DNA from 2 places in the Pseudomonas sp. NFX15 genome. Region 1 is predicted to be linked to the other one. Evidence: predicted binding sites of a transcription regulator. Region 1 holds the regulator's gene; the other holds the start of a gene.
The links. The regulator FliA, encoded in region 1, starts transcription of late flagellar genes. The targets are predictions, from matches to a motif close to CTAAAGTTTNNNNNNNNNNNGCCGNTAA.

Region 1 (7,921 bases):
ATCTCGTCCAGACGCGCGGTATCGACGCGTACCGTGGTCTCGGCTTCGCTCGCCGGTTTTTCCGGCGGTGGCGCGGCCGGGGCGCGGGCAGCCGCCGGGGCAGCCGCGGCGGCTGGGGCCGGCGCTTCGGCTTTTGGCTCGGGAGCCCTGGCCACGGGTTTCGGTGCCGCGGCCTTGGCGACCGGAGCCGCGGCGACAGCGCTCGAACCGTTGGCGACCGATGCGGTGCCAACTTCGCTGAACTTGCCTTTGCCGTGCAGTTCGTCGAGCAGCGCCTCGAACTCGTGATCGGAAATCAGATCACTGCCGACCGCCGCCGCAGCGGGGGCGGCGGGTGCAGGCACCGAAGCGATGGCCGACTCCAGCGCCTCGACAGCAAAGTTGCCCTTGCCGTGCAGCTGGTCGAGCAGCGCTTCGAATTCATCATCGGTAATGTCGGAACTGTCGCCCGCCGCTTTCGGTGCGTCTGGCGCGGCCGGAGCCGGCGCAACCGCATCGACGGCGAACTGGCCTTTACCGTGCAGTTGATCGAGCAACGACTCGAACTCGGCATCGGTGATTTCGTCGCTGGCGGCAGCATCGCCGGCCGGCGCAACAACAGCCGCCGGTGCTTCGGCCTGCGCCTTGACGGCGTTCAGCGAGTCCAGCAGTTGTTCGAATTCGGTGTCGGTGATGTCGTCGCAGGCGCTTTCGGCCACCGGTTGTTCGATCACCTCGGCGACGGGCGCAGGCGCCACTTCGTCGGCCGATTGCGGCTCGGCCAGACGGGCCAATGCCGCGAGCAGTTCCGGTGTCGCCGCCGTGATCGGGCTGCGCTCGCGGACTTCGCTGAACATGCTGTTCACCGCATCCAGCGCTTCGAGAACCACGTCCATCAGTTCCGAGTCGACGCGACGCTCACCCTTGCGCAGGATGTCGAACACGTTCTCGGCGATGTGGCAGCACTCCACCAGCTCGTTGAGCTGGAGGAAGCCGGCGCCCCCTTTTACAGTGTGAAAACCGCGAAAAATTGCATTGAGCAGGTCCGCATCATCCGGTCGGCTTTCCAGCTCGACCAATTGCTCGGACAGTTGCTCTAGAATCTCGCCGGCCTCAACCAGGAAATCCTGAAGGATCTCTTCATCGGCGCCGAAGCTCATTAAGGGGGTGCTCCTACAGGTCTAAAAACCCAAAAAACCTGAGATTGTGAAATCTCTAAAATCCCAGGCTGGATAACAAATCGTCCACATCGTCCTGACCGGACACAACGTCTTCTCTTTTATCGGCATGAATCTGCGGACCTTCACCCTGAGAGAGATGTTTTTGTGGATCTTTTTCAGCCAGCATCGCTTCACGGTCATGCTCGATGCCCGCAAAGCGGTCCACCTGACTGGCCATGAGCACGAGCTTGAGCAGGTTGCTTTCGACTTCGGTGACCAGGGTGGTCACACGCTTGATCACCTGGCCGGTGAGGTCCTGGTAATCCTGGGCGAGCAGGATGTCGTTCAGGTTGCCCGACACCGCGCGATTGTCCTGGCTGCTGCGCACCAGGAAGCCGTCGACCCGCCGGGCCAATTCGCGAAACTCTTCAGCGCCGACTTCACGACGCATGAAGCGCTTCCAGTCCGTGCCCAAGGCCTGGGCTTCATCGGCCAGGCTGTTGACCAGCGGCGTGGCGTTTTCCACCAGGTCCATGGTGCGGTTCGCAGCGGCTTCGGTCAGCTTCACCACGTACCCCAGGCGCTCGGTGGCGTCGGTGATCTGCGACACTTCCTCGGCTTGCGGCATGTGCGGGTCAATCTGGAAATTGACGATCGCACTGTGCAACTCGCGCGTGAGCTTGCCCACTTCCTGGTACAGGCCGCGGTCACGGGTCTGGTTGAGCTCATGGATCAATTGCACGGCGTCGCCGAACTTGCCTTTTTCAAGGCTCGCGACCAATTCGACGGCGTGTTTTTTCAGGGTCGATTCAAAATCGCCCAGTGAAGATTCGTTATTGCCCATAGCTCCCCCGTGGCGCACTCATCAACCGATGCGTTCGAAAATCTTCTCGATTTTTTCTTTCAACGCCTGGGCCGTAAAGGGTTTGACCACATAGCCGTTAACGCCGGCCTGGGCCGCTTCGATGATCTGCTCGCGCTTGGCTTCAGCGGTGACCATCAACACCGGCAGGTGCTTGAGCTTTTCATCGGCGCGCACGTGGCGCAGCAGATCGATTCCGGTCATGCCAGGCATGTTCCAGTCCGTTACCAGAAAGTCGATGCTTCCGCTGTTGAGCACCGGGATGGCGGTAGTGCCATCGTCGGCCTCGACGGTGTTGGTGAACCCAAGGTCACGCAGCAGGTTCTTGATGATCCGCCGCATCGTTGAGAAGTCATCAACGATGAGGATTTTCATGTTCTTGTCCAATTCGACCTCCAAGCAGTCTTAAACGCGCCCAGCACCTGGACGCGCCATTTCAATCAATCCGGCAAAGCACTCAATGACTGTCTGGAGCACAACAGATCGCGACCGGTGTGGTTCAACACCCCATCGGCCCCGTTCGCAGTGTCCCCACACTGCCTTCAGCGCGCTCGCCACTCCCCCAAACGCCCCCGCAAACGGGCCGCGCACTGGCTGTGTAACTGGCTGACCCGCGATTCGCTGACCCCCAGGACCTCACCGATTTCCTTGAGGTTCAACTCTTCGTCGTAGTACAGCGCCAACACCAGTCGCTCACGCTCCGGCAAATTGGCAATCGCATCCGCCAGCGCCGCCTGGAAGCGTTCATCTTCCAGATCGCGTAACGGCTCGAGATGAGCACTTGCGCCATCCTCGTGCAGCCCTTCGTGTTCGCCGTCCTGCAACAGGTCGTCGAAACTGAATAAGCGGCTGCCCAGGGTGTCGTTCAAAATCCCGTAATAATCGTCGAGACTCAATTGGAGTTCGGCCGCAACTTCGTGATCTTTAGCGTCACGACCGGTTTTCGCTTCAATCGAGCGAATCGCGTCGCTGACCATGCGCGTATTGCGGTGGACCGAGCGTGGCGCCCAGTCCCCCTTGCGCACTTCATCGAGCATCGCGCCGCGGATTCGAATGCCCGCGTACGTCTCGAAACTGGCGCCTTTGCTGGCGTCATATTTGGTCGACACTTCAAGCAGGCCGATCATCCCGGCCTGGATCAGGTCTTCGACCTGGACACTGGCTGGCAAGCGTGCCAGCAAGTGGTAGGCAATGCGTTTTACCAGCGGCGCGTAACGCTCGATCAGCTCGTACTGCGCATCGCGGGCCGATTTTTTATAGAGGTTGTAACCGCTGGCTGTCATAGCACAGGCCCTGCTGTCTGTTGCACGAGACGCTCGACGAAGAACTCCAGGTGCCCACGCGGGTTGGCCGGCAAAGGCCAGGTATCGACCTTCTGCGCGATGGCCTTGAAGGCCAGCGAGCACTTGGAACGCGGGAACGCTTCGTAGACCGCACGCTGCTTCTGCACGGCCTTGCGCACGCTTTCGTCGTAGGGCACGGCGCCGACGTATTGCAGAGCGACATCGAGGAAGCGATCGGTGACCTTGGTCAACTTGGCGAACAGGTTGCGCCCTTCCTGCGGGCTCTGGGCCATGTTGGCCAGGACGCGGAAGCGGTTCATGCCATAGTCGCGGTTGAGCAACTTGATCAGGGCGTAGGCATCGGTAATCGAGGTCGGCTCGTCGCACACCACCAGCAACACTTCCTGGGCGGCACGTACGAAACTGACTACCGAGTCACCAATGCCCGCAGCGGTGTCGATCACCAATACGTCAAGGTTATCGCCGATGTCGCTGAAGGCCTGGATCAGCCCAGCGTGCTGCGCAGGGCTCAGATGAACCATGCTCTGTGTGCCGGACGCCGCCGGAACGATACGGATGCCGCCGGGCCCCTGCAGCAGTACGTCGCGCAGCTCGCAGCGGCCTTCGATCACGTCGGCCAGGGTCCGTTTGGGTGTCAGGCCCAGCAGGACGTCGACGTTTGCCAGCCCCAGGTCGGCGTCCAGCAGCATGACGCGCCGGCCAAGCTCAGCGAGGGCCAGGGACAAGTTTACAGACACGTTAGTTTTCCCGACGCCACCTTTGCCGCCGGTCACCGCGATCACCTGAACGGGATGCATGCTGCCCATATTATTTCTTTACCTTGTCTTGCATAGACGGAGGCCACATTACTGGCTGCGCGTTCGCTAACGGAACAATGCATGGCAGACCATCGATGTAGGTACAAAAACTATTCATTAATTACCTCAGCCAACCTGCTTGGTCGGACTGTGGTAGATGTCAGCGAACATGTCAGCCATGGCTTCTTCGCTGGGTTCTTCCTGCATTTGCACGCTGACGGCGCGACTGACCAACTGGTGACGGCGCGGCAGATGAAGATCATCCGGGATCCGCGGGCCGTCGGTCAGGTAGGCCACGGGTAATTCGTGACTGATGGCCAGGCTCAACACCTCGCCCAGGCTCGCCGTCTCATCCAGTTTAGTCAGGATGCAGCCAGCCAGCCCGCACCGCTTGTAACTGTGATAAGCGGCGGTTAGAACCTGTTTCTGGCTGGTGGTTGCCAGGACCAGATAATTTTTTGAACGAATGCCGCGGCCGGCCAGGCTTTCAAGCTGCATGCGCAGGGCCGGATCGCTGGCTTGCAGGCCGGCGGTATCGATCAGCACCACGCGCTTGCGCAGCAACGGCTCCAGCGCCTGGACCAGCGACTGGCCCGGATCGACGTGGGTCACCGAGACATTGAGGATACGCCCCAGGGTCTTGAGCTGCTCCTGGGCACCGATGCGGAAGCTGTCCATGCTCACCAGGGCAATGTTCTGCGCGCCGTACTTGAGCACGTAGCGCGCAGCGAGCTTGGCCAACGTGGTGGTCTTGCCCATGCCGGCAGGGCCGACCATGGCGATCACGCCGCCCTCTTCCAGCGGTTCGACTTGCGGGGTGGCGATCATGCGCGCCAGGTGCGCCAGCAGCATGCGCCAGGCCTGACGAGGCTCTTCAATGTCGGTAATCATCGCCAGCAGATCGCGCGACAACGGGCCAGACAGGCCGATGCGTTGCAGGCGACGCCAGAGGTTCGCCTGATCCGGACGGCTGCCTTGCAGCTGATTCCAGGCCAGGGAGCCGAGCTGAACTTCCATGAGTTCGCGCAGGCTGTTGAGTTCGAAGCGCATCGAGTCGAATGCACGCGGGTCAACGCCACCGGAGGTTGGCGTCGGGGCCGGTGCAGGGCGACGGGGTTCGGCGTACGTGGGTTCGATCAACGGTTCGGCAGCGGTCAATGGCAAGCCGGCGAACAACTGGCGGTTGGTGCTCTGGTCGCTCTCGCCATCGCTACGCAGGCTCAGTTCAGCCTGGGCAGTGACGATCCGCGACTGCGTCTTGCGCAGCTCGTCTTCGAGTTCCATGTTCGGCACACGCGGTGCCAGCGCCGACAACTTGTAATCCAGCGCAGCCGTCAGCTCGACGCCCCCGGCGATCCGGCGGTTGCCAATGATGGCGGCATCAGCGCCCAGCTCATCACGAACCAGCTTCATGGCCTGACGCATATCGGCGGCGAAAAAACGCTTAACTTGCATAAACCACTACCTCAGCCGTTGGGCCCTACTGTCGCAACGATGGTCACTTGCTTGTTGTCAGGGATTTCCTGGTAAGCCAACACGTGCAAACCCGGGACTGCGAGCCGGCCAAATCGCGAGAGCATCGCGCGAACCGGACCGGCCACCAACAGAATCACCGGTTGACCTTGCATCTCTTGGCGCTGCGCTGCGTCGATCAATGAGCGTTGCAGCTTCTCAGCCATGCTTGGCTCCAGCAGAACGCCCTCTTCCGAGCCTTGTCCTGCCTTTTGCAGACTATTGAGCAATATCTGTTCCAACCTTGGCTCCAGCGTGATAACTGGCAGCTCAGACTCAGTCCCTACAATGCTTTGGACGATTGCACGGGATACGCCAACCCGCACGGCAGCCACCAGCGCGGCGGTATCTTGACTCTTGGCGGCATTGTTCGCGATGGCCTCGGCAATGCTGCGGATGTCGCGTACCGGTACCTGTTCGGCCAACAGCGCCTGCAACACTTTGAGCAATTGCGACAGCGACACCACCCCCGGCACCAGCTCTTCGGCCAGTTTCGGCGAGCTTTTGGCCAGCAATTGCATGAGTTGCTGCACTTCTTCGTGACCGATCAGCTCACTGGAATGTTTATAGAGTATCTGGTTCAAGTGAGTGGCCACCACTGTACTGGCATCGACTACCGTATAACCGAGCGATTGTGCCTGGGCGCGCTGGCTGATTTCGATCCAGACCGCCTCCAGGCCGAAAGCCGGATCTTTGGCGGTAATGCCGTTGAGCGTGCCGTAGACCTGCCCCGGGTTGATCGCCAGCTCGCGATCCGGGTAAATCTCCGCCTCGGCCAGGATCACCCCCATGAGGGTCAGGCGATAGGCACTCGGCGCCAGGTCGAGGTTGTCGCGGATGTGCACGGTCGGCATCAGGAAGCCCAAGTCCTGGGACAGCTTCTTGCGCACGCCCTTGATCCGCGCCAGCAACTGGCCGCCCTGGTTGCGATCCACCAGCGGAATCAGGCGGTAGCCCACTTCCAGGCCGATCATGTCGATCGGCGTCACATCATCCCAGCCCAGTTCCTTGGTTTCCTGGGCGCGGGCCGGCGACGGCAGCAGCTCCTGCTGGCGCTTGACCTCTTGCAGCGCCTGCACCTTGGCCACGCTCTGCTTCTTCCAGAACAGGTAAGCGCCGCCAGCAGCCAGGGCCGCCATGCTGAGAAACGAGAAGTGTGGCATGCCGGGCACCAGGCCCATCACCGCCATCAGGCCTGCCGCCACCGCCAGTGCCTTGGGCGAGGCGAACATCTGCCGGTTGATCTGCTTGCCCATGTCTTCCGAGCCGGAAGCACGGGTCACCATGATCGCCGCCGCTGTCGATAACAACAGTGATGGCAATTGCGCCACCAAACCGTCACCGATGGTCAGCAGCGCATACACCTTGCCAGCATCGGCGAAGTTCATGTTGTGCTGGAAGATACCGACCGCCATGCCGCCGATCAGGTTGATGAACAGGATCAATAGGCCGGCGATGGCGTCACCGCGAACGAATTTGCTCGCGCCGTCCATGGAACCGTAGAACTCGGCTTCCTGGGCGACTTCCATCCGGCGCAGCTTGGCCTGGTTCTGATCGATCAGGCCGGCGTTGAGGTCGGCGTCGATCGCCATTTGCTTGCCGGGCATCGCGTCGAGGGTGAAACGCGCGCTCACCTCGGAAATCCGCCCGGCACCCTTGGTCACCACGACGAAGTTGATGATCATCAAAATCGCGAAGACCACGATACCCACCACGTAGTTACCGCCGATCACCACCTCGCCGAAGGCCTGGATCACCTTGCCGGCGGCGGCGTGGCCGTCCTGGCCATGGAGCATCACCACCCGCGTCGAGGCCACGTTCAGCGCCAGGCGCAACAGCGTTGCCACCAGCAAAATGGTCGGGAACACCGCGAAATCCAGGGGGCGCAAGGCGTACACGCACACCAGCAGCACGACGATCGACAGGGCAATGTTAAAGGTGAAAAACACGTCCAGCAGGAACGGCGGCACCGGCAACATCATCATCGCCAGCATGACCAGCAGCAACAGCGGCACACCCAGATTGCCCCGACTGAGGTCGACGACGTTTGTGCGAGCGGCGTTGATTAACTGAGAGCGATCCACCGGTTTTCCCCGTTCCTTTAAAGCAAACTTTTGACGCCTGAAGCAGGCGCACGGCGGCTATTGCAAGAAGCCTTCCAACTTTTGCGGCAGGGGAAATAGAGTGGTTTTCCAACGGGATGTGCAGCGCCTGGTCAGACGCCTTCGCTGGCAAGCCAGCTCCTACAGATTGCGTAAAACCCTGTAGGAGCTGGCTTGCCAGCGAAGAGGCCATCAGCGACTGCGC
Region 2 (7,921 bases), on a different contig from region 1:
CGAAGCATCGGCAGTAGTGATCGCCTTGGTGTTGTTGGGCAAATACCTGGAAAGCCGTGCCAAGCGCCAGACCGCCAGTGCCATCCGCGCCCTCGAAGCCTTGCGCCCGGAACGGGCGATTCAGGTGATCGAGGGTCGCGAGCAAGAAGTCGCCATCAATGCCCTGCGACTCGATGACCTGGTGCTGGTCAAACCTGGCGAACGCTTTCCGGTGGATGGCGAAGTGGTCGAAGGCCAGAGCCACGCAGACGAAGCGCTGATCAGCGGCGAGAGCCTGCCGGTTCCCAAGCAGCCCGGCGACAAGGTCACCGGCGGCGCGATCAACGGTGAAGGTCGTTTGCTGGTACGGACCCAGGCCCTCGGCGCGGAAACCGTGCTGGCGCGGATCATCCGTTTGGTGGAGGACGCCCAGGCCGCCAAGGCGCCGATCCAGAAACTGGTGGATAAAGTCAGCCAGGTGTTCGTGCCCGCGGTGTTGTTGATCGCGTTGGCGACCCTGATCGGCTGGTGGCTGTATGGCGCGCCGATGGAAACGGCGCTGATCAACGCCGTGGCGGTGCTGGTGATCGCCTGCCCTTGCGCACTGGGCCTGGCCACGCCGACGGCAATCATGGCCGGCACCGGCGTGGCGGCGCGCTACGGGATTCTGATCAAGGACGCCGAAGCCTTGGAGCGCGCCCATGAAGTCAGTGCCGTGGTGTTCGACAAGACCGGGACCCTCACCTCTGGCGCACCACGCATCGCACATCTGAGCGCCGTCGACGGTGATGAGGCGAGCCTGTTGCAACTGGCCGGCGCCCTGCAACGCGGCAGTGAGCATCCGCTGGCAAAGGCCGTTCTCGATGCCTGTGCCGAACGTGGTTTGAACGTGGCCGATGTGACCGACAGCCAGTCCCTGACCGGTCGCGGGATTGCCGGCAGCCTCGAAGGGCGTCGCTTGGCACTGGGCAACCGGCGCGTGTTGGAAGACTGCGGTCTGAACGCTGGTCCGCTGGCCGATTCGGCCGCCCAGTGGGAAAACCAAGGCCGGACCTTGTCCTGGCTGATTGAGCAAACACCGGCACCACGGGTGCTGGGCCTGTTCGCTTTCGGCGACACGCTCAAGCCCGGCGCGCTGCAAGCGGTGCACCAACTCAGCGCCCGGAACATCAGTAGCCACTTGCTGACCGGCGACAATCGCGGCAGCGCCAGGGGCGTGGCCCAAGCGCTGGGCATCGACGATGTGCACGCCGAAGTGCTGCCGGCGGACAAGGCCGCCACGGTCGCCGCCCTGAAAAAAACCGGTGTGGTGGCGATGGTCGGCGATGGCATCAATGACGCGCCGGCACTGGCCGCCGCGGACATTGGCATCGCCATGGGCGGTGGCACCGACGTTGCCATGCACGCGGCCGGTATCACCCTGATGCGCGGCGACCCACGGCTGGTGCCGGCCGCGCTGGAGATCAGCCGCAACACCTACGCGAAGATCCGGCAGAACCTGTTCTGGGCCTTCGTCTATAACCTGATCGGTATACCGCTGGCGGCGTTCGGCTTCCTCAATCCAGTGTTGGCCGGGGCGGCGATGGCGTTGTCGAGCGTCAGCGTGGTGAGCAATGCGCTACTGTTGAAAACCTGGAAACCCAAGGACCTGGAGGACAACCGATGAACATCGGCCAAGCGGCCCGCCACAGCGGCCTGAGCGCAAAGATGATCCGTTATTACGAGTCCATCGGTTTGCTCAAGGCGGCCCATCGCACTGACAGTGGCTACCGGGTGTATGGCGACGACGACCTGCACACGCTGGCGTTCATCAAGCGTTCGCGGGACCTGGGGTTTTCCCTGGAAGAAGTCGGCAAGCTGCTGACCCTGTGGCAAGACCGCCAGCGCGCCAGTGCCGACGTGAAGGCGTTGGCCCGCCAGCACATCGATGAGTTGAACCAGAAGATTCGCGAACTGGGGCAGCTGCGAGATACGTTGCAGGACCTGGTCGAGCACTGCCAGGGCGATCATCGGCCGGATTGCCCGATTCTGAAGAATCTGGAGTCGGGGTGTTGCGCCCCACCTACCAACCACCGCAACCCCCTGTAGGAGTGAGCCTGCTCGCGATAGCAATCTGCCTGACACCTCAATGTTGAAAGTGCCGACGCTATCGCGAGCAGACTCACTCCTACAAGGGATTTGGGTGGCGCACAAAAAAACCGGCCGAAGCCGGTTTTTTTTTAGCAGATCACTGCATCCACGGTGGCGGCGGTTCTTCGGTTTTGCCAGGTGGTGCATCATCTGCCGTGCGGGCCGCTTGCTTGCGCTCTTCGTCAAGGCGCGCGGCCTCGATTTCGCGCATGATGCCGCCGACATCCGCCAGCTCTTCCGTGTCGGCAAACTCGCCGGTCAGGACGCTGGCCGGGTGCAAGGTGCCGGCCTCGTACAAGGCCCACATTTCCTTGGCGTACTTGGTCTTCTTCAACTCCGGCGCAAAGCGCCCGAAGTAGGACGCCATGTTGCCCACGTCCCGCTCCAGCATGCTGAACGCGTGATTGTTGCCCGCCGCATCCACCGCTTGCGGCAGGTCGATGATGACCGGGCCGGTCGGCGTCAGGAGCACGTTGAACTCCGACAGGTCTCCGTGCACCAGACCGGTACACAACATCAGCACGATCTGCGAAATCAGGTACGCGTGATACTCGCGGGCCTGATCCGGTTCCAGCACCACATCGTTCAGACGCGGCGCAGCATCGCCGTACTCATCGGCCACCAGCTCCATGAGCAGCACGCCTTCGAGGAAATCGAACGGCTTGGGCACCCGCACGCCGGCACTGGCCAGACGGAACAGTGCCGCCACTTCGGCGTTCTGCCAGGCGTCTTCGGTTTCCTTGCGGCCAAACTTGGAACCCTTGGCCATCGCCCGGGCCTGACGGCTGTTGCGTACCTTGCGGCCTTCCTGATACTCGGCCGCTTGACGGAAACTGCGTTTATTCGCCTCCTTGTAGACCTTCGCGCAACGTAACTCGTTGCCGCAGCGCACCACATAAACAGCTGCTTCTTTACCACTCATGAGTGGGCGCAGCACCTCGTCGACCAGACCGTCCTCGATCAGGGGTTCAATGCGTTTTGGAGTCTTCATCAGCTTTTATTATGGGTCCTTTATTACCAAACACGCGAAAGTCATTCGTTATACGGCAATCCATCCACGGGGGGGAGGGGTTGCCGACTTATGAATCTTGCAGATGCACACATTGTGCCCAATTCAGCGGAAAAACCGACGACCGTCACGGCTGCTGAAGATCATAGCCGAGCCTGCGCTGCTTGTTATGCAGGGGGCATCGAGGGCAATTGCGACAGAAACTGACACCACCACCCTACCTTCCGTAGGAATTTTCCCAACAGCCCTCAATTTCCTCCGACAACAGCCGAAGCCCTGAGTGACAAAGTGATTTGTCCGACAAGCGCTGCCCCAACAAAGGCACTGCCGCACTCAAGGATCCGGGTTGACCAAGAACGTTTACGGCTGCCAATAAACCGCGAGTCATCTGCACTGCGTGGGCCTACAAGAAAATCTGGAGCGCGGATGAACATCAAACAGAAGTTGACCTGGGCGTTTGCAATCATCGCCTGCCTGCCCGTGGTGCTGGTCGCCACCCTCGTTGTGCTGAACCTGCGCAGTGATGCCAAGGACGGATTCGTCGACAGCAGCGGTCGCGAAATCCGCCAGGTCAGCAATGCCATGCAATTGTTCTTCGACGGCATCAGCCAGAACGTTGAATACCTGGCCAAACAACCGCTGATCAAGAATTCCGACGACAGCCTCAAGACTTACATGGCCGCCAATGCCGACAGCATTCCCCAAGGCGAGATGGACAAAAAAGTCTTCGGTTTTCTGCAGGACCTGGGCAACGCCCACCCTTCCTATGCCTACGCGATTCTCGGCACCGCCGCCGGTGGCTACGTGTCGTGGCCGGACGATGCCAAGCTGGCCAACTACGACCCGCGCCAGCGTCCGTGGTACAAGGCGGCCCAGGCCAAACCGGGCAAGCCGTTCCGTACCGAGGCCTATTACTGGGCCGAAAACGATACGGCCTACGTCAGCACCGTGCGCACCATCGATAACAAGCTGGGCACCAACGGCGGCGTGGTCAGCATCGACGTGTCGCTCAAACAGCTGACCGAACTGGTCAAGCAGATCAAGCTCGGCGAAACCGGCTACCTGATGCTGCTGGAAAACACCGGCACCGTGCTGGTCGATCCAAAGCAACCGGAGCATAACTTCAAGGCCTTGGGCAGCCTCGGCGACGGTTACGCACAACTGGCCAAGGCCGGCAAAGGCTTGGTCGAAGTCGAACTCAACGGCGAGCGCTACATGGCCAACGTCTGGCCGTCCGAGCAGTTGGGCTGGACCTTTATCGGGCTGATCAAGCAGAGCGACGTGATGAGCACCGCGACTCAGCTGACCTGGTTGATCGCCATCATCGCGGGCGTGCTGGCGGTGATCTTCGCCGTCGTCGGCGCCAGTTTCGCCAGCGTCATCGTGCGACCGATCCGAAGCGTGGCCGACGGCCTCGAAGGCATCGCCCAGGGTGAAGGCGACCTGACCAAGAACCTGGAAATCCGTGGCAGCGACGAAACCGCGCAACTGGCCAACTGGTTCAACCAGTTCCTGACCGCGATTCGCAACCTGATCCAAAGCATCGGCGGCGCGGCGGGCAAGATTCTCGCCACCTCCAAGAGCTCGACCCAAGTCTCCAGCGACATGGCCGAAGCTGCCGGTCGCCAGCGTGAAGCGGTGGACATGGTGTCCACGGCGTTCCACGAAATGGTCGCCACCGCCAACGAAGTCGCACGCTCTTGCAGCCAGGCGGCAGAGTCTGCGGACAGCGGCCAGCGCCAGGCGCGTGAAGGCCAGCAGCAGATCGATGCCGCGGTGAACAGTGTCGACCGCCTGAGCCAGGAAATCGAACAGTCAGCCCAGTCGATGCAACAACTGGAGCGCGACAGCAACGACATTCAGTCGATCCTCGGAACCATTCGCTCGATCGCCGAACAGACCAACCTGCTGGCGCTGAACGCGGCGATCGAAGCGGCTCGCGCCGGTGAACAGGGTCGTGGTTTTGCGGTGGTCGCCGACGAAGTGCGGGCCCTGGCCAAACGCACCGCCGACTCCACGGCAGAAATCGACGGGCTGCTGGGCAACCTCGCCAAACGCACCAGCCAGGTGACCCAGCAGATGCACGCCAGCCTGGAAGTGTCCCAGCAATCGGTGACGCGCATCGGTGAAGCGCGCAACAGTTTCGGGCAGATCCGCGAGTCGGTGGACGTGATCCGCGACATGAACACGCAGATCGCCACCGCAGCGGAACAACAACATCAGGTGGCCGAAGACATCAACCGGCACATCAGCCAGATCCATGGCGATGCGCAACTGGTGGCGGAACTGGCCAACTCGGCACGCCTGGATTCGCAGAGCCTGGCCGGGTTGTCGAATGAGCTGGACGGGTTGGTGCGCAGGTTCCGTACCTGATTCGTAACCACACCCAAAAACCCTGTAGGAGCGAGCCTGCTCGCGATGAGGGCATCAGCTTCAACATCCATGTTGACTGATAGGCCGCCATCGCGAGCAGGCTCGCTCCTACAGGGGTTATTGCTCAGCGTTCGATAATGGCCGTCACGCCCTGCCCGCCCGCCGCACAGATCGAAATCAACCCCCGCCCCTTGCCCGCCGCATCCAGCAACTTCGCCAGGTTGGCGACAATGCGCCCGCCCGTGGCGGCAAACGGATGCCCCGCCGCCAGTGAACTGCCCTTGACGTTGAGCTGGCTGCGATCAATCGAGCCCAGCGGCGCATCCAGTCCCAGCCGCGTTTTGCAATACTGCGGATCTTCCCAGGCCTTGAGCGTGCACAGCACTTGCGCGGCAAAGGCTTCGTGGATTTCGTAGTAGTCGAAGTCCTGCAAGGTCAGGCCATTGCGCGCGAGCAAGCGCGGTACGGCGTAGACCGGCGCCATCAACAAGCCTTCCGCGCCGTTGACGAAATCCACCGCCGCCGCCTCGCCGTCGCGCAGGTACGCGAGGATCGGCAACCCGCGTTCCTTGGCCCACTCCTCACTGCCCAGCAGCACCAGCGACGCGCCATCAGTCAGTGGCGTGGAGTTGCCCGCCGTCAGGGTGCCCTTGGCGCTTTTCTCGTAGGCTGGCTTGAGTGCGGCGAGTTTTTCCAGGGTCGAATCCGGGCGCAGGTTGTTGTCACGGGTGAGGCCCAGGAACGGCGTCATCAGGTCGTTATGCCAGCCTTCGGCATAAGACGCCGCCAGTTTCTGATGGCTTTCGAGCGCCAATTGATCCTGGGCTTCACGGGGGATGTTCCAGGTCTGCGCCATTAGTTCGCAATGCTGGCCCATGGACAATCCGGTGCGCGGCTCGCCGTTACGCGGGAACTCGGGGACCAAATGCTTGGGGCGCAGTTGCAGGAAGGTTTTCAGTTTGTCGCCGGTGGTTTTGGCGCGGTTGGCTTGCAGCAGGATTTTGCGCAGGCCTTCATTAACACTGATGGGCGCATCGGACGTGGTGTCGACGCCACCGGCGATGCCGCAGTCGATCTGGCCCAGGGCAATCTTGTTCGCCACCAACAGGGCCGCTTCCAGACCGGTGCCGCAGGCCTGCTGGATGTCGTAGGCCGGGGTGGCCGGCGATAGCCGCGAGCCGAGTACGCATTCGCGGGTGAGGTTCATGTCTCGCGACAGCTTGAGCACCGCGCCGGCGACCACTTCGCCGATGCGCTGGCCGTGCAGGTTGTAGCGCTCGATCAGGCCTTCGAGGGCGGCGGTGAGCATCACCTGGTTACTGGCCGTGGCGTAGGGGCCGTTGGAACGGGCGAACGGAATCCGGTTACCGCCGATGATCGCGACGCGGCGCAGCTGCTGGGTCATGAAAAGCTCCTGAAAAATGATTCAAATCGAAAACCGCCCCTGTAGGAGCGAGCCTGCTCGCGATGGCGGCCTGTCGGCTACATTGATGGCGACTGACTTGTCGCCATCTCGAGCAGGCTCGCACCTGCACTTTAACCAAGCGTAGGCCTTATCTCGTGGATCGAACGACTGATCGCCATTCGTGGTCCACACTTTGAACCCCAGCTTTCGGAGCGCGTTCCATGTCTGACCGGTATATCGACTTCGCCAATTCATCCATCGGCCATCGCGTGGTGGGCGCCCTTGGGTTGCCGGCGCCGACCCGGCTGGAGCGCTGGCAAGCAGGCCGGCTGCGGCCCGTGGAAGGCGCGCTGCTGATTGGCGGCGGGCCACTGGCGGAGAATGTCAGCGCTTTCGCCAACCGCCTCACCGACGCGATCTACAGCTACGGCACCGAGCCATCGATGGCCACCGCGTGGATCCCCGGCCACGGCCCGAAACTCAAGGCTGTGGTGTTCGACGCCAGTGACCTGCTGCACACCGATCAGCTCAAGCAGTTGCGCGAGTTCTTCCAGCCGCTGATTAAGAACCTCGATCACTGCGCGCATCTGGTGATTCTTGGGCGCGACCCGCAAACCCTGCGCGACCCGTTTGCCGCCAGTGCGCAGCGGGCCCTGGAAGGTTTCAGCCGTTCGCTGGCCAAGGAGCTGCGCAGCGGCGGCACCCTGCAATTGGTCTATGTCGGCGAAGGGGCCGAGGATCAACTGGAAGGCCCGTTGCGGTTTTTCCTCTCGCCGAAAAGTGCCTTCGTGTCCGGCCAGGTGATTCGCCTGAACCCTTGCGCGACGCCCGTCAGCGATTGGACGCGCCCGCTTGCCGGGCGCAAGGCACTGGTGACGGGTGCAGCACGCGGTATTGGCGCGGCCATCGCCGAAACCCTGGCCCGTGACGGCACCGAGGTCATCCTGCTCGACGTGCCGCCGGCCAAGACCGATCTGGATGCCCTCGCCGCACGCCTCGGCGGGCGCAGCATCACCCTCGACATT

Region 2: J1D76_RS09860 (methyl-accepting chemotaxis protein) is a predicted target of FliA. The motif match lies at 4,707-4,734, and genes of this name have one in related genera.

What each region holds. Positions count from the first base shown of each region.
Region 1 is NZ_JAFMPV010000020.1:64,494-72,414, reverse strand. It holds gene J1D76_RS20035 (chemotaxis protein CheA) at 1-1,139, opposite strand, end outside; gene J1D76_RS20030 (protein phosphatase CheZ) at 1,195-1,983, opposite strand; gene J1D76_RS20025 (chemotaxis response regulator CheY) at 2,005-2,376, opposite strand; gene fliA (RNA polymerase sigma factor FliA) at 2,544-3,284, opposite strand; gene fleN (flagellar synthesis regulator FleN) at 3,281-4,111, opposite strand; gene flhF (flagellar biosynthesis protein FlhF) at 4,229-5,557, opposite strand; gene flhA (flagellar biosynthesis protein FlhA) at 5,569-7,698, opposite strand.
Region 2 is NZ_JAFMPV010000007.1:23,777-31,697, forward strand. It holds gene J1D76_RS09840 (heavy metal translocating P-type ATPase) at 1-1,645, shown strand, start outside; gene cueR (Cu(I)-responsive transcriptional regulator) at 1,642-2,067, shown strand; gene J1D76_RS09850 (PA4780 family RIO1-like protein kinase) at 2,207-3,100, opposite strand; partial or broken gene J1D76_RS09855 (cache domain-containing protein) at 3,545-4,633, shown strand; gene J1D76_RS09860 (methyl-accepting chemotaxis protein) at 4,763-5,491, shown strand; gene J1D76_RS09865 (acetyl-CoA C-acetyltransferase) at 5,616-6,896, opposite strand; gene J1D76_RS09870 (3-oxoacyl-ACP reductase) at 7,118-7,921, shown strand, end outside.